2 regions of the Pseudocalidococcus azoricus BACA0444 genome follow, and region 2 is predicted to be linked to the other one. Evidence: predicted binding sites of a transcription regulator. Region 2 holds the regulator's gene; the other holds the start of a gene.
The links. Region 2 encodes HrcA, which represses chaperone genes, less so after heat shock. Its sites were predicted from a motif close to TTAGCACTCNNANNNTNNGAGTGCTAA; they were not measured.
Positions count from the first base shown of each region.

Region 1: the regulator HrcA is predicted to act here: its motif matches at 10,614-10,640, upstream of groES (co-chaperone GroES).

Region 1 covers NZ_JAVMIP010000005.1:90,553-107,190, reverse strand. The annotation lists gene RIF25_RS07515 (flavodoxin family protein) at 1-85, shown strand, start outside; gene RIF25_RS07510 (DUF192 domain-containing protein) at 95-622, opposite strand; gene nblR (response regulator transcription factor NblR) at 603-1,298, opposite strand; gene RIF25_RS07500 (transglycosylase domain-containing protein) at 1,526-3,781, shown strand; gene RIF25_RS07495 (hypothetical protein) at 3,946-4,365, shown strand; gene RIF25_RS07490 (aldehyde dehydrogenase family protein) at 4,380-5,591, shown strand; gene RIF25_RS07485 (adenine phosphoribosyltransferase) at 5,642-6,154, shown strand; gene RIF25_RS07480 (B12-binding domain-containing radical SAM protein) at 6,463-8,067, shown strand; gene groL (chaperonin GroEL) at 8,433-10,070, opposite strand; gene groES (co-chaperone GroES) at 10,149-10,460, opposite strand; gene RIF25_RS07465 (sensor histidine kinase) at 10,876-12,345, shown strand; gene RIF25_RS07460 (response regulator) at 12,338-12,739, shown strand; gene RIF25_RS07455 (diguanylate cyclase domain-containing protein) at 12,842-13,948, shown strand; gene RIF25_RS07450 (glycogen/starch/alpha-glucan phosphorylase) at 13,983-16,490, opposite strand.
Region 2 covers NZ_JAVMIP010000002.1:208,792-225,429, reverse strand. The annotation lists gene RIF25_RS03515 (tocopherol cyclase family protein) at 1-28, opposite strand, end outside; gene RIF25_RS03510 (undecaprenyl-phosphate glucose phosphotransferase) at 312-1,718, opposite strand; gene RIF25_RS03505 (WcaI family glycosyltransferase) at 1,802-3,130, opposite strand; gene RIF25_RS03500 (efflux RND transporter permease subunit) at 3,251-6,430, opposite strand; gene RIF25_RS03495 (hypothetical protein) at 6,788-7,663, opposite strand; gene menD (2-succinyl-5-enolpyruvyl-6-hydroxy-3-cyclohexene-1-carboxylic-acid synthase) at 7,696-9,462, opposite strand; gene RIF25_RS03485 (hypothetical protein) at 9,474-9,734, opposite strand; gene RIF25_RS03480 (tetratricopeptide repeat protein) at 9,756-10,184, opposite strand; gene RIF25_RS03475 (hypothetical protein) at 10,337-10,573, shown strand; gene uvrB (excinuclease ABC subunit UvrB) at 10,581-12,578, shown strand; gene hrcA (heat-inducible transcriptional repressor HrcA) at 12,851-13,981, opposite strand; gene RIF25_RS03460 (rhodanese-like domain-containing protein) at 14,150-14,500, opposite strand; gene RIF25_RS03455 (glycosyltransferase family 8 protein) at 14,601-15,452, opposite strand; gene gatB (Asp-tRNA(Asn)/Glu-tRNA(Gln) amidotransferase subunit GatB) at 15,546-16,638, opposite strand, start outside.

The sequences.
Region 1 (16,638 bases), on a different contig from region 2:
ACTCGATCCAGGAGATACAATTACGGCTCACCAGTTTGGGCAGCGTCTAGCCGTGGCAGTGAAACGCTGGAATTCCTGCCCCTAAATATTTGGGTTAAGCCAGGGATACTAATGAACTTACTTTTTTAATCTGAATTCTGTCGCCGACTTGCACCCCCAATATCCCTGCTTGTCCGGCCCCAATTTCTAAAACCGCATCAACGGGGCCTGGAGATGGATAAACAGGACAAGGATTTTCTTGGCAGGGGGGAACATGGGCCGTAATTCCAATGACCTGGCCTTGGCGTAAAAAAATCATATCCAGGGGGATCAAACAGTTTTTCATCCAAAAGCTGACGGGTTGCGGTGGACTAAAGGGAAATAGCATCCCCCGATCCGGGGCTAGTTCTGTGCGATACATCAGGCCTTTGCTTTGTTCCGGTAAGGTGCGGGCGACTTCCAGATTAATGACAGCATTACCAATCACGGCCTGGGCGGTAATCGGTAAGGTTTGGGCCTTAACCATTAACCCATTGGGGGTAGCCTGGGAGTTCACGAGCAATATGGGACTGAAGATTGTTAAGGCTAAAAGAGCCAATAGGCAGACTCCCCCAATCCACCCGTTACGCTTCCCGGAGAACATACCCCACCCCTCGGACTGTATGAATAAGCCGTTTATCACTTTCGTCTTCAATTTTGATCCGTAAGTAGCGGACATATACTTCAATCACATTGGATTCGCCCATGAAGTCGTAGCCCCAGACATTTTCTAATATCTGCTCCCGACTGAGAACCTGTCGCGGATGTTCCATGAGGTATTTCAGCAGTTCGTATTCCTTCATGGTTAACTCAATCATCCGCCCATTCCGTTCAGCCCGGCGTGTGGCTAAGTCAAGGGTTAAATTATCAAACCGCAACAGTTCATTACTTTCTTGGGCTGGTTGTAGATAAAACTCCACCAAAACGAGAAAACTTTGGGGGTTATAGGGCATGAGGATATAGTCATCGGCACCCGCAACCAGAGAAGCAACTCGTTCCTCCACTCCATCCCGATGGGTGATAATCAACAAGGGTAGAGTAACTCCCTGTTGACGTAAATCCTGGCAGAGATCCAATCCGCTAGTTTTGCCAACAATCGTATCAATGACAATTAAAGACGGCTGCCAGTGATCAAGGGCCAATCCACACTCCACTCCTGATGTAGCCACCACCGGATCATAGCCAGCTACTTGTAAGTCATGCCCCATGGACTGGGCCAGAGTCGAGTTACTACTGATCAAGAGAATACGGGGCTGAATATTGGCCGGAGTCGGTTCCATTAGGGCATAACTTCTTTGACGTGAGAGGCCTAAGGTCTAGGGTAGCCTACAAGTTGCCACTCCCTGCCGTTAGTTGCTAAGAGTCAATCAATGGCCTGGGGCAAAACTCAAGTTAGCAGCATTAGATGGACTCATTACGTCTGCATTGGCTGAAATGATCCGCTATATTTCTTCTTTCTAGTAGGAATTTAACTTTTTTCAGAAGCTCTGTGACTCGATATGCTGGAATGACAAGCCGATTTTCTGCGACTCCCTTGCTGAAAAACTTCACCCAAACCGTCACCCAGGCCCTGCAAGCTGCCCAGGCCCAATTTGATTGGAGTCGGATTCATCTTAAACAGCAGGCTCACGTTCCGACCCTTGAGGTCTTTGATCCCGAATCTGGCCAGGCCCAACCTTACCCTCTCTTAGGAGATCGCTACATTCTCGGCCGCAGTCAGACCAAGGCGGATATTAAAATTGATAGCTCTATTGTCAGTGGCGTTCATGCCCAGTTAACTCGGTTAGGGCCGGGTAGTTCTGTTTTTCAGATTGAGGATTTAGATTCTAGTAATGGTATTTTTCGCGGTCGCCGCCGAATAGAAGTGGGCGAATTACATGATGGCGATACATTGACCTTAGGCCCCCCAGATGAGGCCCGAGCTGTCCAACTGACTTTTTTAAATCCGCCCCCCTTACCCGTCAAAATTTTCATCTGGGGCCTGGGTGGAACCGCCGCTTTAGTCGGTCTGGGTCTGGTCTGGTTGGGAGTTGAATGGATCAAAATTCCGGTGCGCCCTTTACCTGCAATGACCCAAGGGCCAGTGATTATTTTGTCAGCCGATGGCAAACCCCTCGCCCCTGTGGAGCAACATCCCCATGTGGAACTCCGCCAACTTTCCGACTATTCGCCTTACCTGGCCAAGGGAGTCATGGCCTCGGAAGATAGTCGTTACTACTGGCATTTTGGGGTAGATCCGATTGGCATTTTCCGGGCAGGCCTGACTAATCTCAGCGGGGGTGAACTGCGGGAAGGGGCCAGTACTCTGACGCAACAGGTGGCCCGGACGCTCTATCGCAATTATGTGGGTAGTGAAGATTCCTTAGGGCGCAAACTCCGGGAAATGGTCGTCGCCCTTAAGTTAGAAGCCACCTACAGCAAAGATGAGTTGTTACTGGCCTATTTAAATCGGGTCTATCTGGGCCTGGGAAATAATGGTTTTGCCGATGCAGCGAGGTTTTATTTCAATAAGCCACCTAAGGAGCTAACCCTGGCTGAAGCGGCGACCCTAGTGGGAATTTTGCCGGCCCCCAATAGCTTTAATCCGATTCGGGACTATGACGCGGCCATTGATTATCGCAATCGGGTCATCAGTCGGATGGCTGAACAGGGCTATATTTCCGTTGCAGAAGCAGATCGGGCCCGCCGCTCACGCATTGAAGTCAGTCCAGAGGCTGAAAAAGCCCTAGCTATCCAACCGGCCGCCTACTACACGGATCAGGTGTATGCCGATTTAGCCCATTTGTTGGGAAAGGACTTAGCCCAGGAAGGTAATTTAATTGTCACGACCGGGTTAAACCTGGACTGGCAGAAGCGAGCGGAAAAAACCCTGAAGGACAACTTGCAAAAATGGGGCAATTCTGCCGGGATTGGGCAAGGGGCAATCCTAACTATCCATCCGGAAACGGGACTGATTGCAGCTTTAGTGGGGGGGAAAGACTATGGCCAAAGCCAATTTAATCGGGCTACCCAGGCCCAGCGACAACCGGGTTCAACCTTTAAGGTGATTTTATTTACGGCCGCCTTAATGCGGGGAATTTCCCTGGGGCAAACCTACTCCTGCGGGCCGTTTTTCTGGCAAGGGCAGCAGTTTGCAGGCTGTCGGCATGGCAGTGGGGCGATGGATTTATACCGGGGTCTTGCCCTTTCTGAAAACCCCATTGCTCTGCGTCTGGCCCAAGACGTTGGTTTACAGCGAGTGGTGGATTTAGCTCACCGAATGGGAATTAAAAGTCCATTGCAAGCTGTCCCAGGCCTGGTTTTGGGGCAAAATGAGACCACTCTTCTAGAAATGTGTAGCGCGCTGTCCGTTTTAGCGAATCAAGGCCGTTACTTGCCTCCCATAACGATTAGTCGTGTTCAAGATGGTGGAGATTGCTCTAACCCCGATGATTTCCAGACCTGTCGGATCATTTTTGAGCGGGATGCCCAAGACTTAGGGGGGGAACCTGTTGTGCCGGCTGATGTGGCTGCAACCATGACCCAGGCCCTAACGGCAGTTGTTCGAGCAGGAACGGGACGGGCGGCGGCCATTGGCCTAAGGGCGGCGGGTAAAACGGGAACCACCAACGACTATCGAGATTTATGGTTTATTGGCTATGTCCCCAGCCGGAATGTCTTAACTGGGGTCTGGCTTGGCAATGATAACAATAGTCCAACTCAGGGCAGTAGTGGGGATGCAGCGGCAATTTGGGGAGATTTTATGGGCCAGATTTTACGTTAGGAGCAGCGGATACCGGCCTGGGAAGGCTTAAACCTTAGGAGAAAAATGTTGCAAATGGTTTCTGGGCCTGGCATATTTCTGAATGCAGTTTGTATGCTAGAGGGGCCTGCTTTTCGGCAAAATTGTCCGGTGAATTTTTAACTTAAGTGTTTGCAAACTATCCCGTGACGCTCCCGAACGCCCACAAGGTTGACCCCGCTGCTCACTACCCTTGTCCCTGTCGCCAAAATGGGGAATTAATCCCAATCGTCTTAACCGAGGCTTTGGGGTGTCAACGCTGCCAGCAAATTTTTGTTGTCCGTCCCGATGGCTATTCCATTGAACAATTAGTCGTCACCTATCCTTACAAGCGGATTTGGTATTGGACAGGCTTACAGTGGCAAGCCCTCCGGCGGGGTCTGGGAGATCAGCCTTGGCTTTATACCTTGGGGCTACTGATCTTCTTACTTTTGCCCATTTTGCTCTGGGTGCCGCTCCTGTTCCAAGCCTCACTAAAACTGGAAATCATGATTTGGGTCGTTCTGTCCATTGCAATGACGCTCTTCCCGGCCCTGCTGATCTGGGTTGCGCTCTCCCGCCACTAGTCGATAATGACAGAATGACCCATTCCTGCCCCGTACCTCTGTCCGTTGCCGAATGTTTTACTGCTGCCCACCAGGCCCAGCCAGTGATTGCCACTTGTTCGGCCGCTGTCCGTAATCAGGTTCTGTATCTTCTTGGACAACAATTACGGGAGAATACCTCAGCCATTTTAGAAGCCAATACCCTTGACCTAGAATCCAGCCGCGATTTAGCAACGTCCCCAACCATTTTGGCCTGGTTACGGCTGACCCACGAACGCGTAAAGATGGGTGGGGCCTGGTTAGAGCGACTGTTATCGGCCCCGGATCCACTGGCAGTTTCTCAAGGCATGGCTGGGCATATGTTTCCCATTCCTATTGGTCTAGTTGGCCTGGTCTATGAAGGGTTTCCCTTGATGTCATTGCTAACGGCCAGTCTATGTCTTAAAACTGGTAATGCCTTAATTGTGCGCCCCTCACCAGAAACGAGCTACACCAACCAGGCCTTGCTGGATTTAATCCATACAGCCTTGGCCAAAGCTAACCTCCCGATCACCACCATTCAATCCCTTGCCCCTGAAGTCCCGCTGAAGGATATTACGGCAACTCCATCCGGTCTGAATTTGCTCATTCCCTATGGCCGTCCCAGTTTTGTCTGGCAAGTCCAGCAGCAAACTAGTGGCCAAACCCTTCCCATTGCGATTGGAAATAACTATCTATTTTGGGGGACATCCGGCCAGCCGGAACTGGTCTTAGAAATGATTTACCGGAGTCACCAGGCCGAGCCGGATGCAGTAGTCGCCATTGAAAAAGTTCTAGTCCCACCGGAGTTAAATCGCTCTCTCCTGGCCTGGCTCTGGGATAGTTTGGGACAACAGGGCTTTGAGATCCGGTTGGGAACGGCATTAAAAGCCGAATTTGGGCAATTCAAGATAGTGGATGCAGAGGAATGGCAAGGCGCTTATCTCAAGAAAATTGTCGCCTTTGAAGCCGTACCCAATTTGGAAGCTGGAATTACTTGGATCAATCAGTATGGTCGCGGTCCGGTTTGTGCCGTTGCCAGTGAATCTTACCGAGAATGTTTAACCCTCAGCCAACGGATACGCTCACCCCAAATTTGGTTGAATCGGCCCCCAGAGTTTTCTCGCTTAGAAACATTATCCCTAGGGATTTCTGCCCAAGCGGGACTGTATCGGGGCCTGGTGGGTCTGGGGCAATTGGTTAGCCATCAACGGTTATTTTTTGCTTAACTATCCCGATAATCAGTTAGGATTTGGGGCGGAACTGAGGAGTTAACCCTATGGACTTAAAATCGTTAATCCGTGATGTGCCTGATTTTCCTAAGCCTGGAATTTTATTTCGGGATATCACCACCCTCCTGCAAAATGAAGCGGGCCTGCGCTATGTGATTGACCAACTCCATGATCACCATGTTGATGCGGGAATTGACTATATTGCTGGGATCGAGTCGCGGGGGTTTATCTTCGGCGCGCCCTTAGCCTATCGCCTAGGAGCCGGATTTATCCCAATTCGTAAACCTGGTAAGCTTTGCCAGGCCGTGTATAGTGTCGAATACAGCTTGGAGTATGGCACCGATAAACTCCAAATTCACCAAGATGCCGTTCAACCAGGGAGTCGCGTGCTGATTGTGGATGATCTGATGGCCACCGGAGGAACCGCCGCCGCCGCCGCCCAACTGGTTGACCAGGCCCAGGGGGAACTGGCTGGCTTTGCCTTTATTGTCGAGTTAGAAGATTTAGGGGGGCGGAAATTACTCCCGGATGTGCCCATTAAAACCCTAGTCACTTACTAAAGTCGCTTGTCCAACGGAACGGGGGGTAACTCCCCGCAAGCTCCAGAATCGGGTGAAGGGGTTGAGGGTTGGTTAGGATAGGGATACCAGCGGATTTGGACTCATCACAGGTTTAGCCGGCCATGGGCAAGGCTGTCTTCTCCATCTACATCACAGGCTTGTGCCGGTCTCTCCCCTCGGCCTGGATCTATTTCTATGAACATAATTAGGATTTTGATGGCTATTAATTAGGGTTTTCGGGAGGGACAGGTTATGATGCAGGCAATAAGTATTTTTACTTTAGGCTCTTAATTTTCGGTTTTTTCTAAATGAACATTCTTTTAATTTATCCCCAGTTCCCCCAGAGCTTCTGGTCCTTTGAAAAAACCTTAGAACTTGTCAATCTCAAGGCTCAATTGCCCCCCTTAGGGATGATTACGGTCGCGGCATTACTGCCCCAGGCCTGGAATTTCAAGTTGGTGGATCGCAATGTCCGAGACGTAACCACCGCCGAATGGGCCTGGGCAGATGTGGTGATTTTATCGGCGATGATTGTCCAAAAAGCTGATTTTGCTGCCCAGATTCAAGCCGCTAAGGCCGAGGGAAAATTAGTTGCGGTGGGTGGCCCCTATGCAACCGCCTTGCCCGAAGAAAGCCTAGCTGCGGGGGCGGATTTCCTGATTTTGGATGAAGGGGAAATTACCCTGCCGATGTTTGTGGAGGCCTTAGAAAAAGGGGAAACGAGCGGGATTTTTCGAGCCAATGGTGAACGCCCCGATGTGACGGCCACCCCAATTCCGCGGTTTGATTTACTGGATTTATCAGCCTATGCGGAGATGTCTGTCCAGTTTTCCCGCGGTTGCCCCTTTCAATGTGAATTTTGCGACATTATCGTCCTTTACGGCCGTAAACCCCGGACAAAAACCCCAGAGCAACTCCTGGCTGAATTGCAATCTCTTTACGACTTAGGGTGGCGCAAAAGTATTTTTGTTGTGGATGATAACTTCATCGGCAATAAGCGAAACGTCAAACTGTTGCTCAAAGCACTCAAACCTTGGCTAGCTGAGCGGGCCTATCCATTTTCCTTTGGCACAGAAGCCTCTGTAGACTTGGCCCAAGATGCTGAGTTAATGCAACTGATGGTGGAGGCTAATTTTGGCACGGTGTTTTTAGGGATTGAGACCCCCGATAGTGATAGTTTGGCCTTAACAAAAAAATTCCAGAACAATCGGGATCCCCTGGTGGAATCTGTGTTGTCCATTAGCCAGGCCGGGTTACGGGTCATGGCTGGTTTTATTATTGGCTTTGATGGTGAAAAATCTGGGGCCGGACAACGGGTGGTCAAATTTGTCGAGGAAACTACCATTCCCACAGCCATGTTTAGTATGCTCCAGGCCCTCCCTGACACTGCGCTCTGGCATCGCCTCAACCGGGAAGGTCGTCTACGCGCCGCTGGGGAGGGGACAGGCAACCAAGTCACGTTGATGAACTTTACCCCAACTCGCCCCATCGAAGAAATTGCCCAAGAGTACATTGATGGCTTTTGGCAACTGTATGAACCCCTGACCTTTTTAAACCGCACCTATCGCCACTTCCTCATCTTAGGAGCAGCCCGGAAGCGAAACTATGCCAAACGGCCCCAGGCCCGAGAAAAATGGGCCATTGATTGGGTGGCCATTCGCGCCTTGCTTATCCTGATTTGGCGACAAGGGATTCTCCGCTCCACCCGTTGGCAATTTTGGTTAAATTTAATCAGCTTGGCCTGGCAGTATCCCATAGTGGTCGTCAGTTATTTATCCGTTTGCGCCCAGGCCGAACACTTTATTGACTATCGTCAGCGGGTACGGGGAGAAATTGAAGCCCAACTTGCGGCATACCTGGCCCAACAACCCCAATCCCTCGCGACTCCTGTTGCGGCTCAATCTGCTGCCTAGGATTAGACCGAGACTTCTAAGGCATGGAAAGTACTAGGAAGATGATCGGGTAGTCATGCTTGGCCTGGATGGCGATCATCGTCTTACCCAGCTTGCTTGAAAATATAGCGTTACTCATTGAGGGTGAGATGGGGACAAGTCAGAAAATCCTTTATGAGCAGTCTTTTGACATTTCCACTCTCTCAGAACAGTCTGCGTAACACTATAATACCAGTTCAACATTTTCTCGGTTGACTGTATCGGCTTCTGAAGATGTACTTCAACTCCAAAACAAAAAGACGGAAGTGAATACCTCCGCCTTCAAGTTGATTAACTCATTTTGGATCGTTGAGTTTTAACGTTAACTAAAAGTCCCAGTTAGGGTCTTAGTAGTCAAAGTCTCCACCCATGCCCGCACCGGCCCCAGCAGGAGCAGCGTCTTTGGGTTCGGGTTTGTCAACGATGATGCACTCAGTAGTCAAAACCATGCCAGCGATAGAAGCCGCATTTTGCAAGGCCGACCGAGTAACTTTAGCAGGGTCAACAATCCCAGCGGTGAACATATCGACAAACTCATTGATGGCCGCATCATAGCCAACATTGAAGTCTTTCTCTTTCACCCGCTCCGAGATGATCGCGCCATTTTGACCGGCATTCTCAGCAATCCGGCGCAGAGGTGCAGTTAAGGCCCGCTCCACAATCCCAGCCCCGATCAATTCCTCAGCGGTCAAGTTGGCAGCAGCCCAAGCACCCAAATCAGGACCTAAGTGCGCCAAAGTCGTCCCACCACCAGGAACAATCCCTTCTTCCACCGCAGCTTTGGTGGCGTTGATGGCATCTTCCAAGCGGAGTTTGCGATCCTTCATTTCGGTTTCGGTAGCAGCCCCGACTTTGATCACGGCCACACCACCGGCCAGTTTAGCCAAGCGTTCTTGCAGCTTCTCTTTGTCGTAGGAAGAATCGGTTTCTTCCATTTGCCGACGGATTTGCTCACAGCGGGCTTTAACGGCTTTCTCGTTGCCTTCCGCAACCAAGGTGGTGGTGTCTTTGGTGATCGTGATCCGGCGAGCTTTCCCCAACATTTCCAACTTGGCAGCGTCGAGTTTCAAGCCAGCATCTTCAGTAATCACTTGACCACCAGTCAGGACAGCAATATCTTCGAGCATGGCTTTGCGGCGATCGCCAAATCCAGGGGCTTTCACAGCGGCCACATTCAAGACACCCCGGAGCCGGTTCACGACCAAGGTAGCCAAGGCTTCTTTTTCGATGTCTTCAGCAATGATTACCAAGGGACGACCAGAGCGGGCGACTTGCTCCAGAATCGGGACTAAATCTTGGACAAGGGTGATTTTCTTGTCGGTGATCAAGATAAATGGCTCATCTAAAACCGCTTCCATCCGCTCGGTGTCGGTGGCGAAGTAGGGAGAGATATAGCCTTTGTCAAAGCGCATCCCTTCGGTAACTTCCAATTCGGTCGTCATGGATTTGCCTTCTTCCAGGGAGATAACCCCTTCCTTACCGACTTTATCCATAGCCGAGGCGATCATTTGACCGACTTCTTCATCGTTCCCAGCGGAGATGGCAGCGACTTGGGCAATGGACTTAGAATCTTCCACTTGCCGGGCATGGGCCGCGATTTTGTCCACGAGGTATTGGGTGGCTTTATCAATCCCACGCTTTAAGGAGATCGGGTTAGCCCCGGCCGCAACGTTCCGCAGGCCTTCTTTGACCATGGCATGGGCCAACACAGTGGCAGTGGTAGTACCGTCGCCAGCGGCATCGTTGGTTTTAGAAGCTGCTTGCCGAATTAAGGCCACACCGGTGTTTTCAATGTGATCTTCAAGTTCGATTTCTTTGGCAATGGTGACACCGTCATTGACGATTTGGGGGGCACCAAATTTTTTCTCCAAAACGACGTTCCGACCTTTGGGCCCGAGGGTGACGGCGACTGATTCGGCCAAAATATCCATCCCTTTTTCCAGGGCGCGCCGGGCGTTTTCGTTGTAAATGATCCGCTTAGCCATAGGTTTATTCCTGTTTCAACAATTCAACAATGGTTTGATTGATGCAAAAAGATGTGTGAGGTGCTCACGGGAGCAAACTTAGGCCACAACTGCCAGGATGTCTTTTTCGGACAAGAGAATATATTCTTCACCCGCCAACTTAACTTCGGTGCCGGCGTATTTGGAGTAAAGAACTTTATCGCCAACTTTGACATCGAGTTCTTGGCGAGTGCCGTCATCACTACGTTTCCCAGGCCCCACGGCGGTGACTTCTCCCACTTGAGGTTTTTCTTGGGCATTATCGGGTAAAAGAATCCCACCCGCGGTTTTAGCTTCGGCTTCACTGACCTTGATAAAAATCCGGTCACCGAGGGGTTTTACCGTTGAAACACTCAAAGATACTGCTGCCATACGGACTATGTCTCCCAACAATTAGAGTTGATTGAGTAAAAGGAGGGTGATGAACAAGTTTAGGAAACTGATGCACATCAGCGGCCCCAAACTCGTTAGGATGGAAAATTAACTGCCAAGTCCCAAAGCTTCATTAAGAGCATCAGTCGAGATTTAGCACTCTTCACCTCTGACTGCTAACTTACCGAGAAACCCCTATTCATAGCAATCACATCTTGAGTACGGCTTCCCGAACTAGGGTCTTGATGGGTGAATTTATTTAGACAAGGGCTTGATACAAGGTCAAGTTCTCGGAAGTTGTACCCAGGAGACTTGAGGACAGATGTCTTTAAGGAATAAGACTTCGATATACTGCAATCATTCACCTGGGCCATGCTTTGGGTCGGTCAATCGCCTGAGGAAAACACTGACTACCATGTTTGAAAGCCACACTGGGGTTAGAGACTTAAGTTCATCAGAGTTAGCATTTCGGAGTATTTTCGAGAATGCTGCCGAAGGGATTTTCCAGACGGATTTGGCTGGACGCTATATTCGAGCTAACTATTCGTTGGCAAAAATTTATGGTTATGAGTCCCCAGAGGCTTTAATTCAAGATCAACCCAATGCTAAGGCCGGTTTGTATGTGGAACCCCAGCGACGGCAAGAGTTTATTACCTTGATGGCCGAGCAGGATACCCTGACTGATTTTGAATCGGCAATTTATCGGCGGGATCGGAGCATTATTTGGATTTCTGAAACCTGTCGGGTGGTGCGGGATCAACAGGGACAAGTCCAATATTATGAAGGTTTTGTGCGCGATATTACTCAACAACGCTTGGCGATGGATCAACTCAAGTCCACGGAAGCCCGTCTCCAACAACGAAATCAAGAACTTGCTGAAGCCTTAAGCCAACTCCAAAACACGCAGCGGGAACTCGTTCATTCCGAGAAGATGGCGGCTTTGGGGCAGTTAGTGGCGGGGGTGGCCCATGAAATTAATACGCCCTTGGGGGCCATTCGCTCCTCCATTGAGACCATTGATTTATTTGCTCAGCGCACCCTCCCAACTTTGCCAGATGTACTGCGGAACCTCTCCCCCGAATTGTTTGCGGCCTTTACATCCCTAAGACAGTCTTGCCTCCAGGATACATTGCAACTCTCCAGTCGCGAGCGACGGCAACATAAACGGCGCATGACTCCCATTCTCGATGAACTGGGCCTGGAAAATGCTGATGGTTGGGCAGATACCCTGATTGATATTGGAGTCCTGGGAGATTTAACCCCGTTTTTACCTTTGCTCCAGGCCCCAACTGGGTTAGAGGTCATCGAGCTAGCTCATCAATTAGCCCTATTAGAACGCAGCACCCACACGATTACCACCGCAATTGAACGGGCCGCCAAAGTCGTTTTTGCCTTGAAAACCTATGCCCGTTTTGATCAGAGTGGTCAAAAAGTGGTGGCGCAGGTGACGGATGGAATTGAGACGGTCTTAACCCTGTACCACAACAAACTGAAACATGGAGTCGAGGTAATTCGGGAGTATGAGCCAGTCCCCTTGATTCCCTGTTATCCCGATGAATTAACCCAGGTGTGGACGAATTTGGTACACAATGCCCTCCAGGCCATGGACGAACGGGGTCGCCTCCAAATCCAGGTTAAAAACCAACCCCAGGCCATTGCAATTCAAATTACCGATAGTGGGCCGGGAATTCCCGATGCAGTTATGCCGCGGATTTTTGAACCCTTTTTTACCACAAAGCCAATTGGGGAGGGCAATGGCCTGGGTTTAGATATTGTCCGCAAAATTGTTGATAAACACCAGGGAACAATTAACGTCAACTCCCGGCCTGGGGAAACGACCTTTACCATTACCCTACCTGTTCAGGAGTCTGTGGGCCATGCCTAAGCCAGTAATTTTATGTGTGGATGATGAACGGGTGATTTTGGAAAGTTTACGCACCCAACTCAAAAACGCATTTGGCGATAAATATCTCTATGAAACTGCCGAGAGTGCCGATGAAGCCATGGAACTGATTGATGAACTCCAAGATGAAAATTCCGATGTGATTGTGATTGTTTCCGATTGGCTGATGCCGCGGGTGCGGGGAGATGAATTTTTGATCCAAGTGCATCAAAAGTTTCCTAAAGTTGTGAAGGTAATGCTGACGGGCCAGGCCGATGAAAGTGCAGTCCAACGGGCCCTTGAGCAAGCTAATCTTCACCGTTGTTTAAGTAAACCCTGGCATAGTGAGGAGTTGGTAGAGACGATTATTTCGGGCCTGGGACCACAGCCGTTTTGAGGGCGGTATTTTCGGTAAATCTGCGGTAGTCGTTTGATAGACTAGCCCCTAAGATGTTGGATAGACTGAGCCTTTAGTTTTTTGTCCCATTGGAACTTACCCTTGTCTGCCCCACACCCCCACACCCCAAAGCCAGTTGTCATCTGTGTTGATGATGAGCCAGCGGTTTTAGAAAGTTTGCGGATTGAACTCCGGCGAGCTTTGGGGGATGAGTGTGTGATTGAAACCGCGGAAGGGGCCGAAGACGCGTTGTCTTTAATGGAAGAACTGCGTCAGGATGACTGTGAGATTGCCCTAGTGCTCTCCGACTACATCATGCCGGATTTGAAGGGCGATGAGTTACTCGGCCGGATTCATCAGATGTCCCCCAATACCTTAAAAATCATGCTCACGGGACAGGCCAATTTAGAAGCAGTGAGTAATGCCCTTAAACTCTCAAAACTCTATCGCTATATTTCTAAACCGTGGAATCCAGAGGACTTAAAATTAACGGTTTTAGATGCTGTCCATAGTTACTTGCAGGATCGCAAGATTGATGAGCAGAACTATCGCTTGATGCAACTCAACCAAGAACTAGCCCAAGCTAACCAAGAACTCAAGCGACTGGTTGAGGAACAATCGGAAATTATTGCGGCGCGTACAGCAGAATTGGAACGGGCGAATCAGGAACTCATGCGCTTGTCTATTACTGATAGCTTGACGGATTTAGCCAATCGCCGCCATTTTGATGCCGTCCTCAGTCAAGAATGGTTAAGTGCAATTCGGGAAAAAACATCCTTGGCCATGATTTTGGCTGATGTGGACTTTTTCAAGCTCTACAACGATCAGTATGGACATCATGCTGGAGATATCTGTTTGCAACGGGTCGCGCGGGTTATTCAAGAGGCTGTCCATCGGCCCCGAGACTTGGTGGCTCGCTATGGTGGGGAAGAGTTTGTGATTGTTCTACCCAACACTGATATTCAAGGGGCGGCGTTAATTGCTGAGAATATTCGTCAGATCATCTACACCGAGCAAATTCCCCACCAAGCCTCTTTAGTTAAACCCTATCTCACCCTCAGTTTTGGAATTGCTGCCCTACTACCGGCTCCCCAAGAATCTCCCCTCGTCCTCTTTAACGCAACTGATCAGGCTCTCTATCAAGCTAAACGTCAAGGGCGAAATCAGATAGTAACAGCGCAACAGTTTAAGACTCCTTTGGCTTCCTAGCAGATGTGAGAGATTAACACAAGCAACCTCAGGACTACTGATACCCACCATTGAGCTTAATGATGACTGGACTGACGTGCCAAATATCCCGGCAGTAGTCTTGAATGGAGCGATCCGAGGAAAATTTACCCATCCGGGCCGTGTTCAAAATAGACATGGCTAACCACTGTTCACGGTTTTGATAGGCCTGGCTGACTTGCTGCTGGCAATCGATATAACTCTGATAATCTGCCATCAGATAATATTTATCTTGATTCCACAGTCCACTCAGGAGGGGTTGAAAGAGATTAGTATCCCCATGGGAAAAGTGACCGCTGGCAATTAAATCCAAGACTCGTTTTAGTTGCGGATTACTCTGAATATAGTCCCAAGGTTGATAACCCTTTGCCCCCAAGGCCTGGACTTCTGGGGTCGTTAAACCAAAGAGGAAAAAGTTTTCGGCCCCCACCTCTTCCCGAATTTCCACGTTCGCCCCATCCAGTGTCCCAATGGTTAAGGCCCCATTCATGGAGAATTTCATGTTCCCTGTTCCTGATGCCTCCAGGCCAGCCGTAGAAATTTGCTCCGATAGATCTGCAGCTGGATAAACCCGTTGCCCAAAGGTGACGTTATAGTCGGGCAAAAAGACAACCTTTAATCGTCCAGCCACATCCGGATCCCGATTAACCACATCCCCCACCGCCGTAATCAGCTTAATCATTAACTTGGCCGTGAAATAGCCGGGTGCTGCTTTGCCGCCAAAAATAAAAGTCCGCGGGGTGATATCCAAGTGGGGATTGTCTTTAATCTGTTGATAGAGCGTAATAATATGCAGAACATTTAAGTGTTGCCGCTTATACTCATGGATGCGCTTGACTTGAATATCAAAGAGGGAGTTGGGATCAACGATAATCCCCGTTTTGGCCTGGATATGTTCGGCAAGAGCTACTTTGTTGTCATGTTTGGTCTTACCCCAGCAGGCGCGAAAATGATGATCATTGGCGAGGGGTTCTAGTTGCCCCAGTTGATCTAAGTCCTTAATCCAGCCATCCCCAATCTGCTCCGAAATCAACCCAGTCAGGCCTGGATTACTGAGGACAACCCACCGTCGCGGCGTTACCCCATTGGTTTTATTACTAAAGCGTTCGGGATAAAGTTGGTAAAAGTCATGTAAAACCGTGGCTTTCAGTAATTCTGTGTGCAGAGCGGCCACGCCATTAATTGCATAACTGCCGACACAGGCCAAGTTGGCCATCCGCACATAGCGTTCTCCTGATTCATCAATGATGGACAGCCGAGCGAGGGGATCACTTTGGCCAGGGTAATGCAGCCGGACTTGATCCAAGAAACGCTGATTAATCTCAAAAATAATTTCTAGATGTCGCGGTAATAAATACTGAAACAGAGCAATGGGCCATTTTTCCAAAGCTTCCGGTAACAGGGTGTGATTGGTATAGGCAAAGGTGTGTTGGGTTACATTCCAAGCAGTATTCCAATCCAGATGATGATCATCCACTAACAGCCGCATTAACTCGGCGACAGAAATAGCTGGATGGGTATCGTTTAGCTGCACCGTGAATTTTTGATGGAACTTCGATAAATCTGGATTGTGTTGGAGATAAATCCGAATCATATCCTGCAACGAAGAGGAGGAAAAAAAGTATTGTTGGGACAGCCGCAGTTCTTTCCCCTGTAGAGGTTCATCGTTGGGATAGAGGACTTTAGTAATATTTTCCGAGGTGATTTTATCCCGAACCGCCCCATAGTAGTTGCCTGTGTTAAAGGCCTGGAAATCAAAGGACTCAACCGCCTCGGCCCGCCATAGCCGGAGCGTATTGGCCGTATTGACCCGGTAACCCAAGATTGGCGTATCGTAAGCGACCCCTTCCACCACATGATGGGCATCCCAAATCACCCGGTAATGGCCATCGCTGTCTGTGTAGCTACGGGTATGTCCACCAAATTTCACCGGCATCCGCACTTCTGGACGGGGAATTTCCCAAGGATTGCCATAGCGTAACCAACGATCTGTAACCTCCACCTGCCAGCCATCGCGAATTTCTTGATCAAAAATGCCAAACTCATAGCGAATCCCATAGCCAAAACTGGGAATTTCGAGGGTAGCCATCGAATCCAAATAGCAAGCGGCTAGCCGTCCTAAGCCTCCATTCCCCAGGCCGGGTTCTTCTTCCTGGTTTAACAGTTCTTCAATATCTAGGCCCAGTTCATTGACAGCTTCTTCCACCTCCTGACGGATCCCGAGATTGATCAGGTTATTGCCTAAATGGGGCCCGAGGAGAAATTCGGCCGAGAAATAGCAAACAGTGCGACTCCCCTGCTGTAAATAGGTTTCCGCCGTAGAAATCCAGCGTTGAAGCAGGCGATCCCGCACGGTGTAAGACAAGGCCATATAAAAATCATTGCGGGAGGCAACCGAGGGAAAGCGGGCCTGGAGATAAAACAAGTTATCCATAATTGCCCGTTTGAGAGTTTCCAAGCTTGTCCCAGTCCGATCATCCTCAACGGCAACGATGGGGCAACCTTCAGGAATGAGTGAGGTCATAAAACTACCAGCCTAAGTGAGGAACAAGGGACTAAACCAGAGGAGAAATAGCAATGAAACTAACTAATCATCACACCTACCTCTTTTTGGTTATACCCTAGAGAGGAAATCTGCATCTAAAACTTAAAGAAATCTTCCAATCACGGGG
Region 2 (16,638 bases):
GATAGCCCCCGTGGGGAATAGAGTTCATGATCTCGGTAGGGTAAAAATTACAGAAGCCTTATTCGGCGAGCTTAATATTGCCAAGCCCAAAATGCTTAAACACTGACTCTGGAGTTACTGTTGTCCATCAGACAATCCTTGAATATGTCTCGGATATGGCTCAATCTGGGACTGTAAGGTTACGCTGGCGGTTCTGAACCATTAAGCCTTAGGCATTATTCCAGCAAGATGGCCTTAAAACTGGCCCTAAGTCAATTGAAATTCGGGAAGAATACCGGGTCTCTCTGGGCAGCAAATTCGTGTTAGCAAGGTTAGTAGGCATTTTGACGGGCAAAGACGGCAGCAACAGTTTTAATAATAATCTTGATATCGAGCCAGAGAGACCAGTTATCCAGGTATTCTAGATCATAGTCAATGCGCTTTTGCATTTTATCGAGGGTATCTGTTTCACCACGGGAGCCATTGACTTGGGCCCAGCCCGTAATCCCAGGTTTAATCTTATGGCGCAACATATAACCTTGGATTTTCTTCCGGTATAGTTCGTTATGGGCAACGGCATGGGGACGCGGGCCAACCACACTCATATCTCCCCGCAAGACATTGATAAATTGGGGTAGCTCATCTAGGGACGTTTTTCTCAAGAATTTGCCAATGGATGTGACACGGGGATCATTCCGCTTGGCCTGGATCACCACTTGATCATTTTCCATCACCCTCATAGTCCGAAATTTTAAGACTTTAATCTTCCTTCCATTCAGTCCATAACGATCCTGTTGAAAAAATACGGGGCCTGGGGATGTCAACTTAATTGCCAAAATAATAATCGCAAAAATGGGTAAACAGAACAACAGAGCGATTGAGGAAAACCCAATATCAAAAAGGCGTTTCAATGCATATTGAACTTGGGTAAATGGGACTTCCCAGAGTGCAATTAGAGGCATTCCATTTAACTCATACAAGCGCGAGTTAAGGAGGTTAAGAATTAAGGAATTAGGAATACAGTAAACGCAAGCAGTTGTATCCTGTAACTGCTCAATTAAGTTAGCAATTGTTTCCGAATCTTCAAGAGGATGAGTGATATAGACAATATCAGGGAATTTAGTCTTGACGTAATCTCTGACATCGCTAAAATCACCAAGCACACTGGGGTGATCACTTAACTCTGGAAAGCGAGAATGGACAAAGAAGCCTTTGACATTAATCCCAATATGGGGGGTTTGACCTAAGCGATCGACTAACTCCGCACTGGCTGAATTCATCCCAATCACAATTGCGGTGCGCCGATTAAAGCCCATGGCCCGCACACGACTGAGAAATAAGCCTACCAAGATGTGTAACCCAGAAATTACAAATGGCGTTAAAACAGCCCAAATAATGATAACCGTTCGGGAAAATAGGTCTGAGGACTTCGTAATAAAGCCAATGAATGAGAGTATCGTAAGTACCAAAAACCAAGAAAAGAATATCTTAATAATTCGATTAAAAATCGGAGTTGTCCGATAGCGATAGTAAACTCCACCAAAGTCAAAAGCAACAATAATAAGCAAAAAGCTAATAATCATTAAGAACCAATCATGTAGAGCAATAGACTTCGGCTCATCCACTAAAAAGTCAATGAATTTAATGAGCAGAATAGCGATAAATGGGTCTAGGACTTGCTGAAGAAGGCTAATCAGCGAAGCATTGTTCTGTAAAAAACCATGACGGTTATAAATCATAATATCCTCCTATAGCTTCATCCATGTAGGATTGAGCAGGCACCAGTTGGGAAATAGTTTATAGATTAATACCTCTAAAATTTTTACTGATTGACATCACCCTGTTTCACACAAGGTCTATGATTTGATGGAGGGCTTGGTGGGGCAGAGACCAATTCAGTACTATTTCCAAGATTATGATTCGGTAATGAAAACTTAATTAATTTAGTTTCTAAGTCTTTAAGAACCGTTTGTTGATGCCAGGCCTGGAGGGCAAATTGACGGGCTTTTTGACCCAGTTCTTGACAATATTCAGGATGATGAAATAGCTGCTCGAGGGTCTGGGCTAACAGGGTTGGATTTTCCGGTGCAATCACTAGTCCTCCATTGCTGACATAGGTTTCTAACTGAGTTCCCGGATGAGCAGTGGCAATGACGGGCCGCCCTGAGGCAAACATTCCTTTCAGTTTAGAGGGTAAGACGGTATCTGCCACATCGGCCCGCTGGGGGAGCAAATGAACATTAGCAATATTCAGCAGGTCATTCAGTGCTTCCAGGGGTTGTAGATCTTGGAATAAAATATTGTCTAAGCCCTCTTCCCCCGCTAGCTGCATCAGCCGTTGCTTTGGAAAGCCTTCACCACAGATGATAAATTGAATTTTTGATTGCTCAATTAGAAGTTTAGCTGCTTCTAAGATGATTTCCAGGCCTTGCTTTTCTCCAAGACTCCCCGAATAAAGAGCTACAAAAGTATCTTCAGGAATCCCCCAGGCCTGGCGGAGTGGACTTGGAGCATCTAAAGGATAAATCAGAGTGGTATCGACCCAATTTGGAAAAATCCAGGTGTTGGGGCCAGCTACTTTTTTATGGACTAGGCGTTGATACATTTGTCCAGAAATAGTAGTGATTAAATCGGCTCCTTGCAAGAGCTTCCGTTCCATCCAGGCCGTGAGTTTTGTCAAGACTCCCCCCGATGCCAACAATCCCAACCCTTGAGCCGCGTCTAGTTCAAAATCTTGAATATGAAGCCAGAGCTTACCACGCGTCAAACGAGTCGCGACCCAGGCCCCAGGTAAACAAAAAATAGTCGGTGCCAGCAAGCAAACAATATGGGGGCGAAACCTAAATGCCTGCCAGGCCATGAGCGGAAAACTACTCACGGCAAAAGACATCAGGTGGATTAAGCGTTTCAGGGCTGATGGTTGGGCCGGAACCCAGAGCGGACTTCGGTAAATACGGATACCAGCAATAATTTCTTGAGTCCAACGATTTTTATAAGGGGGAAAGATGCGCCATTTTGGGTAGTAGGGGGGAGCCGTAACGACCTTTACGTGATGGCCGGCCTGGGCAAACCACTCTGCCATTTCACTGGTATATTTCCCAACACCGGTGATTTCAGGCGCGTAATTCAGCCCATAGATCAGGATTTTCACGTCTACTCCTCAGTTAAGATGGAATTCCGTTAAGTGTACTTTGTCTTAACGTTGCTATCCTAGCTGGGAAATGCTCTCTACCGTAAATGATTTCTGGAGGGCCTGCAATATTTCTAGGTATTAGTGAGAACGGGGCATGATCTCATCCGATCCGGGTACAGCCGCGATCTCAGGTTTTGACTGGCCAAGCCCGTGCAAAATTACATAGAAGCAGGGAATGATAAACAGGGTTAATAGCGTTGCTACAGCCAGACCCGCAAAAACCACAATCCCCAACGGCTGCAAAAATTCTGACCCTTCTCCCATCCCCAAAGCCAAGGGAAACATCCCAATCACCGTAGTTATGGTGGTCATTAAAATTGGGCGTAGCCGTTCTGGGGCAGCTTTGAGGATGGCCAAACGGCGCGAGCAGTTTTCCTCAGCATAAATTTGATTGGCGCGCTCCACGAGAATAATCGCGTTGTTAACGACAATCCCCACCAATAGCACCCCACCAACAATGACCGTGGCCCCAATCGCTGTCCCCGTGATCGCCAGGCCCCAGATGCTCCCAGATAGGGCTAAGGGAATGGTGAGCATAATTACAAGCGGATCCAGCAGAGAGTTATACTGCACCGCCATGACCACGAAAACGAGAAAGGCAGCCAAGCTCCCTAAGATCACCAATGCCGATTGAAGTTGTTGATTGGTCTGGTCTGCTGCACTGGGGAGAACACTGACTCCGGTAGGGAGCTCTAGTCCTTGAATAATTTCCCGCACCTCCTGAATGGCTGCACTCAAACTCGCCTTTTCTGCCAAGGTACCAGCAATCATGAAAACCTGCTGTTGATTGATGCGGCGAATTTCGGCCGGGGCTAGACCAGTTTTGATTTCGGCAATGTCTCCAAGGCGAATCGGGCGATTATTGGGGACAAAGAGGGGAATTTGGGCCAACTGATCCGGTTGATTTATGTCATCTTGATCCAATTGCACCCGAATATCCACGAGGCGATCTCCCCGCTGCATTTCTGTTGGCACAAAGCCTTCCACCGCAGTTTGAATCGTGGCCCCAATGGCCTGGGCCGATAAACCCAGTTCTGTGGCCCGTTGCCAGTCGGGGAGGATTTGTACTTCGGGTTGACGGGGGTCGCCATCGGGACGAAATTGGGCCAGCTTGGCGTTCTCATCTAGGGCTGTTAAAACCTGCCGACCGGCCTGGGCTAAGGCTTTTTCGTTATTACTGCGTAAGACCACATCCAAATCGGAACGCAAGGGCGAATTGGTTAAGATAATCCCCCGCACTTGACCTGGGCTAAGGCGAACCCGGACTCCGGCTAAGTTGAGTTGGGCAATTGCCGCATTGGCCTGGGTAATGTAAGCAGGAAGATTAACACCGGGTTGCAGCACAATCGTGGCGGAACTGCGTTGGGAATTGGCGGTGGTATTACTGGCAAATAGGGACCCGCCGGATGTGGTAAAAACGGCTTGAGTTCCCGGTTGGGCCAACAGGACCCGATCTACCTCTGCCATGACTCGCCGATTAAAGGTCACGGGCGTTCCTGGAGGAAAGATAGCAATTAAGTTGACTTGTCCGGTACTAATCCGGGGTAAAAGTTCTTGGGGAATTTGCCCCGCCAAGACCCAACTGCTCCCCCCGAGTACCACTACAGCGACCACAACCACAACAAATCGCCAGGCCAGGACAAACTGCAAAAGCCGTTGATATTGCTGAGTGACACCTAAGAATTTCTGGTTAAAAGTCCGAAACAGCCAAGTTTGCCCCAGGCCACTGCGGTACGGAATTGCTAATAGGCGGGAGGCCAAAGCGGGAACTACGGTCAGAGCAATGATCAGGGAGGCCCCAACCGCAAAGGTAATCGTTAAAATCAACTCGTTAAACAGTAGGGCAATCAGGCCTCCCAACAATAAAAAGGGGAGGATCGCGACTAAATTCGTCAAGGTGGAGGCCACGAGGGCTGATTCAATGTCTTGGCTGCGGCGTTTGGCTTCTTCAATAAACTGCTCTTGGCTGAGGTTTTGACTGGCTGGGGTATGGGAGAGAGTTTCTAGCATGACGATGGCATTATCCACCACAATCCCCACCCCAAGGGCTAGGCCTCCCAAGCTAAAGACGTTCAGGGAAAAGTTAAACACCCCCATCAACAACATCGCCACTAGGGTCGAGAGGGGAATTGCCAGGACAATAATTAGGGTTTCCCGAATTGAGCCGAGAAAAAGTAAGACGGCAAAGGCGGCCAAAGCTGTTCCGGTTATCCCAGCGGTGATCACATTATTTAAGGAATTGCGAATAAAAATAGACTCATCCAGGACGGGGACAATCGTAATATCCGCCGAAATTAAGCCATTGGCCTGGAGTTCGGCAAACCGTTTTTTGACCCCTTCCACGACAGAAATCGTATTGGCTTCCGGTTGCTTGAGGACACTAAGCTTAACGGCGGGCTGCCCATTCAAACTGACAAAGACTCGCTGCTCAGCACTGCCATCAATGACGGTGGCCACATCATGGAGATAGACTTGGCGATTGTTGGTCAGGGAGAGGGGAAAATCTTCAACGGCTGTAGCACTCGTAAATTTTCCAACAGTGCGGGTCAAGGCTTCCGCTTGCGGGCCCCGAATTCGTCCCCCCGCGACATCTTGATTGCGTGAGGATAAATCTGCCAACAGTTGATTCAAGCCCAGGCCCACCGCTTGTAATCGATCCAAATCCACCAAGACGCGAACTTCTTCCGTCGCCCCACCCGCAACATCAACCCCGGCCACCCCTGGGACAATACTCAATTCCCGGTTCAAATCTTCATCGGCAAAAACCCGCAACTCTCGGCCCGATAGACTATCTGAGGTTAAAGCGACTTCATAAACAGGTAACTGGGAGGGATCAAACTTAAAAATCCGGGGTTCTTCAATACTATCCGGCAACTGATTGCGAGACCGATTGAAGGTGGCAGTGGCATCATTTAGGGCCTGGTCAATGCTCCCCCCCGGTTGGAAAAATAAATCTACACTGACTTGTCCTTCCCGAGTTTGGGAGTAAATTTGGACGATGCCATCGGTGCGGGCTAAGGCTTCCTCTAAGGGTTTGGTAATTTCTTCCACAGCCACGTTTGGGGTAATTCCAGGGGCATCCAACCGTAAGCCAATTCGGGGATAGGTAATGGAGGGTAACAGATCAACTTGAAGGCGCAAGAGAAAGAACACCCCCAAAACAATCACGGTTAAGGTCAGCATCAATGTGCCAATATGGCGGCGGATGGCCAGGCCACTGAAACTAAACCGAGGCGGTAGGGGCGGGAGTTGACTCATAAAATGTCCTAGACCGAGGAACAAGGGGACGATAGAGCTAAAGCAAGGCCTGACTGATTAAATCTTAAGTTGCATGGGCAAAAATGCCAGGCCTGGGGACTATCCCAATGACAGCGGCCACGGGTCTAGTGATGAAACTCAAGGGTGAAGATGCCTGAGTGAATTTCATACTTGAAAGCAGTAAAGATCACAACCGGCCTATTCCTTAGACTCGCCAATACTCTTTAGGGTTTAGAAATTGAGATGTTTATCAACAGCAAATTTGTTTGGCCTGAGCCGCACAATAACGTAGCTGGCTAATATCCTATTCTCCGCCCCCACACAAGAAAGAAAGGAAGTCTCTTCGGGCTGCTTTTTTTATTGGCCTTGGGGAGCTAACCAGTCCACCAGATTCCTAACATAGGCATAAATATCGGCTAGGGCATCAGGGTTAATAATCATCCCATTTCCAGGCAGTTCCGCCACAAAACTTGGACAGCCGTAATGAGGATCCCAGTTGTAATCGACAAAATGGTGAAAGGTAGATTGAGCCACTACCCGGCCATGATGTGCAGTCCCTTCAACGGCTACGACTAAATTAAAGGGGCGACCTGTAACTAAGCTGACTCCTGTGGCAATCACTTGGGCGTGAGATGTTTCGGAGGGGCAGCCAACAGCGCCTTCATGGGGATGGGCCGGAAAATAACGGATGATCCCGGTTTCTGAGTCTGGGTTTTTGAGTAATGGGTGGATCGGCAGGGTGGGGGTAATGTCTTGGTAGTCCCCATTGGCTCCTGAGTGGTAGTTGGGCCAGGCAATGGTCGGGGTGTGGCAGTCATCATTACAACAGCGTTCAGGGTCGGGGTCGGGTTGGGTGGTGTGGAAGTAGTGAAAGGGGGCGATATAGTCCAGGCCAGTTAACGACTTCCCCATGTCCTGATGGTCGCGCGTGGCCATGATTCCCCCCCCTTGTTGATGGAACCGATTGATTCCGGCGGCATCGGCAGGACTCAGACCATCCCCCACATCCAAGGCAAATAACCACAACTGATCAAAATCTTGCCGATCAAGCTGGCTCAAGACCGGATCATTCCCTTGTGCATCGGGTTGGCGGTCGCGAGCAGTCACAAGAGCGGGTTCCCTTAGGCCAGTACGGAGAAAATCTTGCAGCAAGGAAAAGGTCTCGATAGTCCAGTCATCGGCCGCGCCAGCTAAAAGAGTTGTTTGAAGGAGAATGCGTTGGGGGTGGCTCATGGTAAATCACTTTGGGTAGGATAATTAAAACGTTACTCCGCTGCTTCCTCAACAGCGAGGGCCTCCTTCAATAAGGGATATAGGCATTGCTGTCGCCATTGGGTATCTCGCTCCCGGAGGCAAGGAACCTCAAGCAGATGAATTCCAGTTTGGGGTAAAGGATTTAAGTGGGAGGCTAATTCTGACCAGGCCCCGATTAAGTGATGCTTAACAGCGTAGGCTTGGGCTAACCTTTGAAAATTAACCTGTTGGGGCGTGGCAAAGTAGGCATCAAAAACGTGCTCGGCCTGGCGGATGGGTAGATGACCAAAAATTCCCCCGCCATGATTGTTAATTAAGAGAATGGTGAGACTACCTTGAAACCACCGATTCTGCAACAAGCCATTAGTGTCGTGGAGCAGAGCTAGATCACCCGTAATTAGAACTGTGGGTTGATTGTTCCAGGCCACTCCCAACGCGGTTGATAAGGTGCCATCAATACCATTCACGCCCCGATTAAAAAAGAACTGAAATTTTTTGATATTGGTTGGAAAGACACTCTCCACATCGCGCACGGGCATACTACTGGCGACAAAAATCGGTGTTTCTGCCGGCAATGTTTGGGACAAGAACCAGGCCAGTTTTGGTTCACATAGCCAATCCACAGCCGCAAAAGTTTCTAATAGTTTCTCCTGTCCCCTAGTTTCTGCTTTGATCCAGGCCTGGTGATAGGCATAACTGACTTGGGGAGATTCAGACTGAGGAATCAAACTAACGAGGGTTTCTAGGGAACAGCGCAGAGTTTGACAAGCCCCGTGGAGGGGATCAAAATTATCGGGCTGGGGGCTAATAATCCAACGGGCAGGATTTGTCTTCCCTAGCCAGGTTCTGAGGGGTTTGCTAGTGGGCAGTTCGCCAAGTTGAATCACGTGATCTGGTCTCAGGGCCTGGGCTGTGGCTTGATCCCGTAACAGCAAATCATAGAGACTAATCACTCCAGCAGACTCTTTGGCAAAATGGCGCACAGGCGAAAGAGCATCCGCTAAGATCGGCCAACCTAAGCATTGACTCAAAGAAAACACGGCCTGGGCATAGGCGTTAGGAACAGCAGGTTGACAAGGCCCGGCAATAATCACCCCCCGTTCGGTTTGGCTCCAGGTTGGCCAGGGAATAGCTTGGGGGATGAGATAACTGAATTGGGGTGGCTGGAGGGCCTGGAAAAAACTTGACCAATCCACCGTCTCAGAAAATACTGCTGTCTCAGAGTCAGGAATTGGGGCTAACGGCTCTCGTAAGGGAATATTGATGTGAACTGGCCCAGGGGTTGGCATCAGGGCCATTGACCAGGCCTGGTTGATTGTTTGTCGTAAATAAGTCAACTGATCAATGTCTAAACTGGGTAAGCCTAATTCCGTTTGCCAGCGCGGAAAATGCCCATAGAGTTTAGTTTGATCCATGGCCTGGCCGGCATGACAATCGCGCAATTCGGGCGGACGGTCAGCGGTGAACACTAGCAAAGGCACATGGCTAAGACTGGCTTCAATAATGGCCGGATAAAAATTTGCCGCCGCAGTCCCAGAGGTGCAAACAACCAGCACAGGTTGATGGGATTGACGCGCTACCCCCAAGGCAAAAAAGCTGGCCGAGCGTTCATCAAGGATCGGAATTGCGGCAATTTTTGGATGTTCTGCCAACGCCACCGTTAACGGGCCAGATCGAGATCCAGGGGCAATCACCGCCGTTTTCAAGCCCAAGCGCACCAAGGTTTCTGTCAACACCCAGGCCCAGAGGCTATTGATATTAGAAGCGCGTGATTGCAAGCCAGCTTGACCTATGCTTTCGGAGGTTGCGAGGAACCCGGCCAACGCTTCTTAACCTGTCCTAAGATGCCGCTGAGAATTGCACCGCCCATGAACAGGCCCAGAGCAGGAGTGAAAAATGGCTCCCATAGCCTCAGCCACAGGTCAAACCCCAAGGGAATATCCAGACTGCGACCAAGGAGTCCCACCACAAACCAAGCAAAGCCGAAAAAGATCAGAAAACTGTTGGCAACCAAGACCCAGTTCACCCAGCGACCAATAACTTCTAGCATCGGATAACTCTATGGCTCCAATTAACCGACAATCCAGGCCTGGACTCTTAACAAAGCTTCCCAATCTGGTTTTCGGGTCAATCCCTCTTGAATGTTGTCAGTCACTTCTTGGCGCAGTTCAGGCACCACCATAATAATGTGCTGGATCAGTTCAATATGGTCACGAACTCCTTTTTGCCCCTTCTCCAGCATGGCTAAAACCAAGTTAATCCGGGCCTGGGGATCTTGGGGATTGAGTTTCACCGCTTTTTGGGCAGCTTTATAGGCAGATTGGGTCTTACCAACCAGAAGATATAACCAGGCCAAGCAAGTCCAGGCCGGCGCGCTTTTCGGAGCTTTTTGGCAAATAGTTTCAAAGGTGGGAATCAACTCCGCCGCATCCGCCCCCGCTTTATATTGGGCAATTCCCGCATCGAAAATTTCTTCCACCGTTGCCGTAGATGCTGTCACAGCCTTAACCCCTATCGATCTGAGAACTTATAGCGTTGGAATTGAATAACTCAAATTTCGGTACAACCATTTTGTAGTTTAACTTACCATTGGAATCATCACTTCAGACATCCCCAGTCCAGCTTGCTAACCTAAAATCAGGCCCGTTGCTATTGCCCCCAGCGGATATTCATTTTCGACAATTCCAGGCCAGCTTTACCATGACCTCCCTGATCACCCCGCCGATCATCTACTTGGAAATCTATTATCCTGATGGTCGTAAATTTCTGACAACCTTGGATAATGCCCAGGCCCAAGAAGCTCAACGACAAGCAGAAGCGGCCCAACAGCAAGCCGAAAGACTTGCCGCCCAACTGAGTGCCCTAGGTATTGAACCAATTTTAGAGTGAAGCATTTATGTCAGAGTTCCAAATCCAGGCCCCCTTTCAACCCACTGGCGATCAACCCCAGGCGATTGCTCAATTGGTTCAAAGTATCCAGGCCGGGCATCGCTTTCAAACTCTCTTAGGCGCGACTGGAACCGGAAAAACCTTTACCATTGCCCAAACCATTGCCCAAGTCGGCCGCCCTACCCTCGTCCTAGCCCATAACAAAACCCTGGCCGCGCAACTGTGTAATGAACTGCGGGAATTTTTTCCAGAGAATGCGGTGGAGTATTTTATCTCCTATTACGATTATTACCAACCGGAAGCCTATATTCCAGTCACAGATACCTACATCGAAAAAAGTGCCTCAATCAACGAAGAAATTGATATGTTGCGTCACAGTGCGACCCGATCCTTATTTGAACGGCGAGATGTGATTGTGGTGGCTTCGATTAGTTGCATCTATGGCTTAGGCATGCCGGCAGAATACTTAAAGGCTTCAATTCCCTTGCGTGTGGGCGAAGAAGTGGATCAACGAAAATTATTGCGAGATTTAACCAATATTCAATACAGCCGCAATGATGTAGATTTAGGCCGGGGTCGGTTTCGAGTCAAAGGGGATGTTTTAGAAATTGGCCCAGCCTATGAGGATCGCCTAATTCGAGTGGAGTTCTTTGGAGATGAAGTGGAAGCGATTCGCTATATAGATCCGATTACGGGCGCAACGATTCAAAGTTTACAAGGGTTAAATATCTACCCCGCCCGTCACTTTGTCACCCCCGCCGAACGACTGGCCCAGGCCTGTGAAGAGATTGCCGCTGAACTCAAGGAACAAGTCCTCAAGCTAGAGTCGGAAGGGAAACTCTTAGAAGCCCAACGGATTGATCAACGCACCCGCTATGACTTAGAAATGCTCCAAGAAGTGGGCTATTGCAACGGGGTAGAAAACTATTCCCGTCATTTAGCTGGTCGCCAAGCCGGAGACCCCCCGGAATGTTTAATTGATTATTTTCCCAATGATTGGCTGCTCGTGATTGATGAATCCCATGTCACCGTGCCGCAAATTCGGGGGATGTATAACGGTGACCAGGCCCGGAAAAAAGTTCTCATTGATCATGGATTTCGCTTGCCCAGTGCGGCGGATAATCGTCCCCTGAAAGCCCCAGAATTTTGGGATAAGGTGCAGCAATGTATTTTTGTTTCCGCCACCCCTGGAGATTGGGAAATTGAAGTTTCTGGGGAACAGGTTGTCGAGCAAATCATTCGGCCAACAGGTGTAATTGACCCGGAAATTTTTGTCCGGCCAACGACAGGACAGATTGATGATCTGATGGCCGAGGTGCAGCAACGGATTCAACTCAAGGAACGAGTTTTGATTACCACGTTGACTAAGCGCATGGCGGAGGATTTATCGGAATATTTTCAAGACCGCCATGTTCGAGTTCGCTATTTACATTCCGAAATTAATGCCATTGAACGGATTGAAATTCTTGATGATTTGCGTAAAGGTACCTTTGATGTCTTGATTGGCGTAAACCTGCTGCGGGAGGGGTTAGATTTACCGGAAGTGTCCCTCGTGGCAATTTTAGATGCTGATAAAGAAGGGTTTTTGCGGGCCGCACGCTCCTTAATTCAAACCATTGGCCGGGCCGCCCGTCATATTCGGGGACAAGCCATTTTGTATGCTGACCGAATTACTGACAGTATGGAAAAAGCCATCACTGAAACCAATCGCCGCCGCCAAATTCAACAGGCCCATAATGAAACATATGGCATTATTCCCCAACCGATTGTCAAAAAATCTAGTAATGCAATTTTGGCCTTTTTAGATGTGTCTCGCCGCCTCAATGCCCAAGAATTAGAAACGGCTGTTTTGCAGGTTGATGATTTATCCTTGGATCAAGTTCCAGAGTTAATTCAACAACTAGAGAGCCAAATGAAAGATGCAGCCAAAAAGTTAGAATTCGAGGCAGCAGCCAAATTCCGGGATCAAATTCAACAGCTACGGGATAAGCTTCTGGGGCACTAAATGAATCAACCGCTTGCACTGGAATAGCTTGGCTCAATTCAAATCTGATTCATAAACTTCTTGTTAATCTTGCTAAGGTGAGTCCGCTAATTTTCACTACTCCTGCCCGCAACCCAACTATAGCATTACTCATTTAGGGATCTTATTGGGACAGGTCAAGAAATGCTCTATGGGCAGTCCTGTTAAGATTTTTACTCTTTCAAAACAGTCTGCGTAACGCTATAGATGAGAAATACGATAGAGTTCCATGCCAATATAATCTCATCTTGCAATTAGGAAATTCCTAAAGTCCCCTCAGAAATCAATGTTGTTGATAGATAATCGGCCGCAGTTTCCACTAGGGTCATGGTACGCGCATAGGGCATTCGAGTTGGGCCTAAGACCCCAATCGTTCCCATCGGGCAATTACCCCGCCGATAGACACTGGAGACCAAAGCACAGGATTGCAAGGGGAGAAGAGGATGTTCGGTTCCAATGGTGACACGGACACGCGTTGCTAGGGGGCCAAACCGCTGGCCTGGGTTTATGTCGGTGTGCTCTTCATCCCAGGCCCCGATGAGTGACCAGAGTTGTTCGGTTTCAGCTTCTAATAATTGCAATAATAATTGCACCTGTTCTCGTTGGGAAAATTCCGGTTGTTGAATCACTTCTGCCAGGCCTGTGACAATAAACGTACCTGACTTCCGCAGTCGGCTTTGGGGGATCAGGCTTGTGAGTAATTGTTGGACTTCTTGGGCAATGGATTGAAACTCAGCATCCAGCTTTTGCCAATCTAAGACTGAGAGTTGGGCGAGGGTTTTGCCTTGGAGATGATGATTTAGGAAGTTCGTTAAAACCTGTAACACCTGTTCATTGGTTTCAGTGCTCTGGCCTGGGGGAAGTTGCAAAACCACTGACTGGGTTTCATAACTATCTAAAATGACAATGACCATCACCTGATCAGGGGCAATCGCTACCAACTTGACCACATGAATCGTATTTCCGAGGGTTGGCGGCATGGTAATTAAGGTGACACAGCCACTCAAGGTTGAAAGTAATTGGGCCGCACTGCGTAAAATTGCCTCCAGGCCGGGCTTTTCCCATTGGTCTGGCTTCTCAGGGTCTAAACGTTGAGCTAATAGTTTTTCAACCCGGCGGGCAAAATCTGGGATCGGTGAAATTAACTGATCCACATAAATCCGATAACCAAAATCAGAAGGAACTCGCCCCGCTGAAGTATGGGGTTGATAAAGTAATCCAGACTTTTCCAAAACCCCCATGATATTGCGAATTGTTGCTGAACTCACCTGCAGATTATATTCATCAACTAAAACCTTAGAACCTACGGGTTCGGCTGTGGCAATGTAGTGGTTAATAGTGGCGGAGAGAACCTGCTGTTGACGTTGACTCAGTTCGAGGGGCATAGGTAAATTCACAACGAGATGGCTAAAAATAAATTCAAATAAATTTTAGAGAATGTCTCTGGGCGATGGATACCAACCTCAGGGACTGAATTCCGACCAACCAGGAGAGAGTTATAGCGATAGTTTAAGAGAGTTTAAGGATTTTTGCTGAACGATAGCAGACCGGGCTTAATAATGGGGCCAGGTTGGCTGAATTTCATCAACATAGGCATCAATCCCACCCGTAATATTTTTGACGTGGGAATAGCCCTGCTGTTTCAACCAGTGACAAAACTGGGCCGAGCGGATTCCATGGTGGCACAATGCCCAAGTTTCTTTAGCTGGATCAAGAATTTCGGAAATTTGGGTCTGCCACTGCTCAAATTGGCTGAGGGGTAAATTGATAAAGCCGGGAATAGCGACAATCTCCAGTTCCGCGGGTTCCCGCACATCCACCAATTGCACCACTGGATTACCACTGGCAAGTTGCTGCTCTAAATCTTGAACTGTCACGGCTTCTAAACCTCTGCCATAGACCATCTTGATTAACCATTGTCAGAGTTGACTTTATTATGGGCAGGAATCAGGGGCAATTATTATCATTGAGGCAAATAATAATTTTCAGGATTTTCCCTCTAGCTCAGGGGGTTAACTTTTCTAGGGCATAGGCGTGCCAAAGATCTGCATAGGGAATATTTTGAGATGACCAAGGTTTATGATGTCCACCACTCCAATGCAAAATCCCAATTTCTGAGCGGGGTTTCCGTAAGGCCCAACTAATCCAGCGATAATTACCAAACCCACAGCAATTCCATTTCCGATCGAGGTGAATATAGTCTTTGAACATCAGGTTCAGCAGGGTTTCATCATTGAGTTGGAACAGCCGATAATTGTGCTGGGCTTCCCATGCCAAATAACGGTAGAGTTGTTGATAGTTTTGATCTCCCCAAAAGCTTAAATCTATAAATAAAACTCCGGCATTAAAGGTTTGCTTAAATTTCCGCAGTTCTGAGATCGCCACCCAAGGCCGGGAAAAATGAAAAATGGCCGGAAATAAATTGGGAGCCGCCGCAAAATAATACTCAGCAGTAAACGAAATCGAATCAAACAAGACCGCAATATCTTGGAGAACGATCAAATCCGTATCGAGAAAAATCACCTTGCCCAGATCGGGGAAAATATCCTTCAGAAATAGTCGGGAATAGAGCAGGAAGATGGCGTTCTCACTCTTGCGGGATTTGGGTTGATATTTGCGTTGAACATAGTCTTGAATGATTTGGTTGGGGTGATACTCACGGACACGGAACTGAAACGGTGGGTGGGGGAAATAGGCGTTAATTTCAGATTCAAAGAATTTGGACTCACTGGGTGGCGTAATAATGTGGAGAAATAGGCGACTGGGTGAGGCTGTATTTTGCAGAATTGAATTAATCGCTGTGACTAAGCCAAACAAGTAGCCTTTATCTAGGGCAAAAATCAGATGAATGGGCATAAGGAAGTCGCAACACTCCAGAAATGAACTTGGCTTGAGCAGACGGAGAGTGAGAGGAACAGCTTATGGCTCCAAGCCTTGAGTTGGCCCAAATTAGGCATTGAGTTTTTTCTGTAGCAATTGGTTCGTGAGTTTGGGATCGGCCCGCCCACCAGTTTTTTTCATCATCTGTCCGACAAAAAAGCCCTGGAGTTTCGTTTTTCCGGCTCGATATTGGGCCAGTTCTTCGGGGTGAGCGGCGAGGACTTGATCAATCAGTTTTTCCAGTTCCCCCGTATCGGACATCTGCACCAGCCCTTTTTTCTCCACCAAGGCCTGGGGAGAGCCACCGTTCACAAGTAATTCTGGGAGAATATCTTTGGCAATTTTGCTACTGATCGTCCCGTTTTCAATCAAGCCAATCAATTCAGCCAGGCCAGCCGGGGTTAAGGGAATATCCACTAAGGTGCGTTTTTCGGTTTTGATGTAGGCGGTAATATCCCCCATGATCCAATTGGCGGCTTGCTTGGGGTTAGCTCCGGCGGCAACCACAGCTTCAAAATATTCGGCGGTGGTGCGCTCATCAGTTAAAACCCGGGTGTCATAGGCCGACAGTCCCAATTCGGATTCGTAACGATGCCGTTTTTGGGCCGGGAGTTCGGGGAGTTCGGCTAACCAGGCCTGGCGTTGAGACTGACTGACTTCAATTGGGCCTAAATCTGGCTCCGGGAAATAACGATAATCACTGGAGCCTTCCTTCACCCGCATGGTAAAGGTTTGTTGGCTGGCTTCGTCCCAGAGGCGGGTCTCTTGAATCAGTTTTTCCCCATCTCGCAGGGCCTGGACTTGGCGGGCAATTTCAAAGTCAATCGCTTTTTGGATCGCACTAAAGGAGTTCATGTTTTTAATCTCAACCTTGGTGCCAAATTTTTCTGTTCCCACCGGCCGGACGGAAATGTTCACATCACAGCGGAGGGAGCCTTCCTGCATATTCCCGTCACAGACCCCCAAATAGCGTAAAATTCGCCGCAGTTCTTGGGCATATTCCGCCGCCTCTTGGCCGGAGCGTAAATCCGGTTCTGAGACAATTTCCGCTAAGGGTACGCCGGCCCGATTGAAATCTACTAAGGAATAGCTCGATCCGGAGAGGCGATCACTGCCGGCATGGACTAACTTTCCAGCATCTTCTTCCATGTGCAGCCGCGTA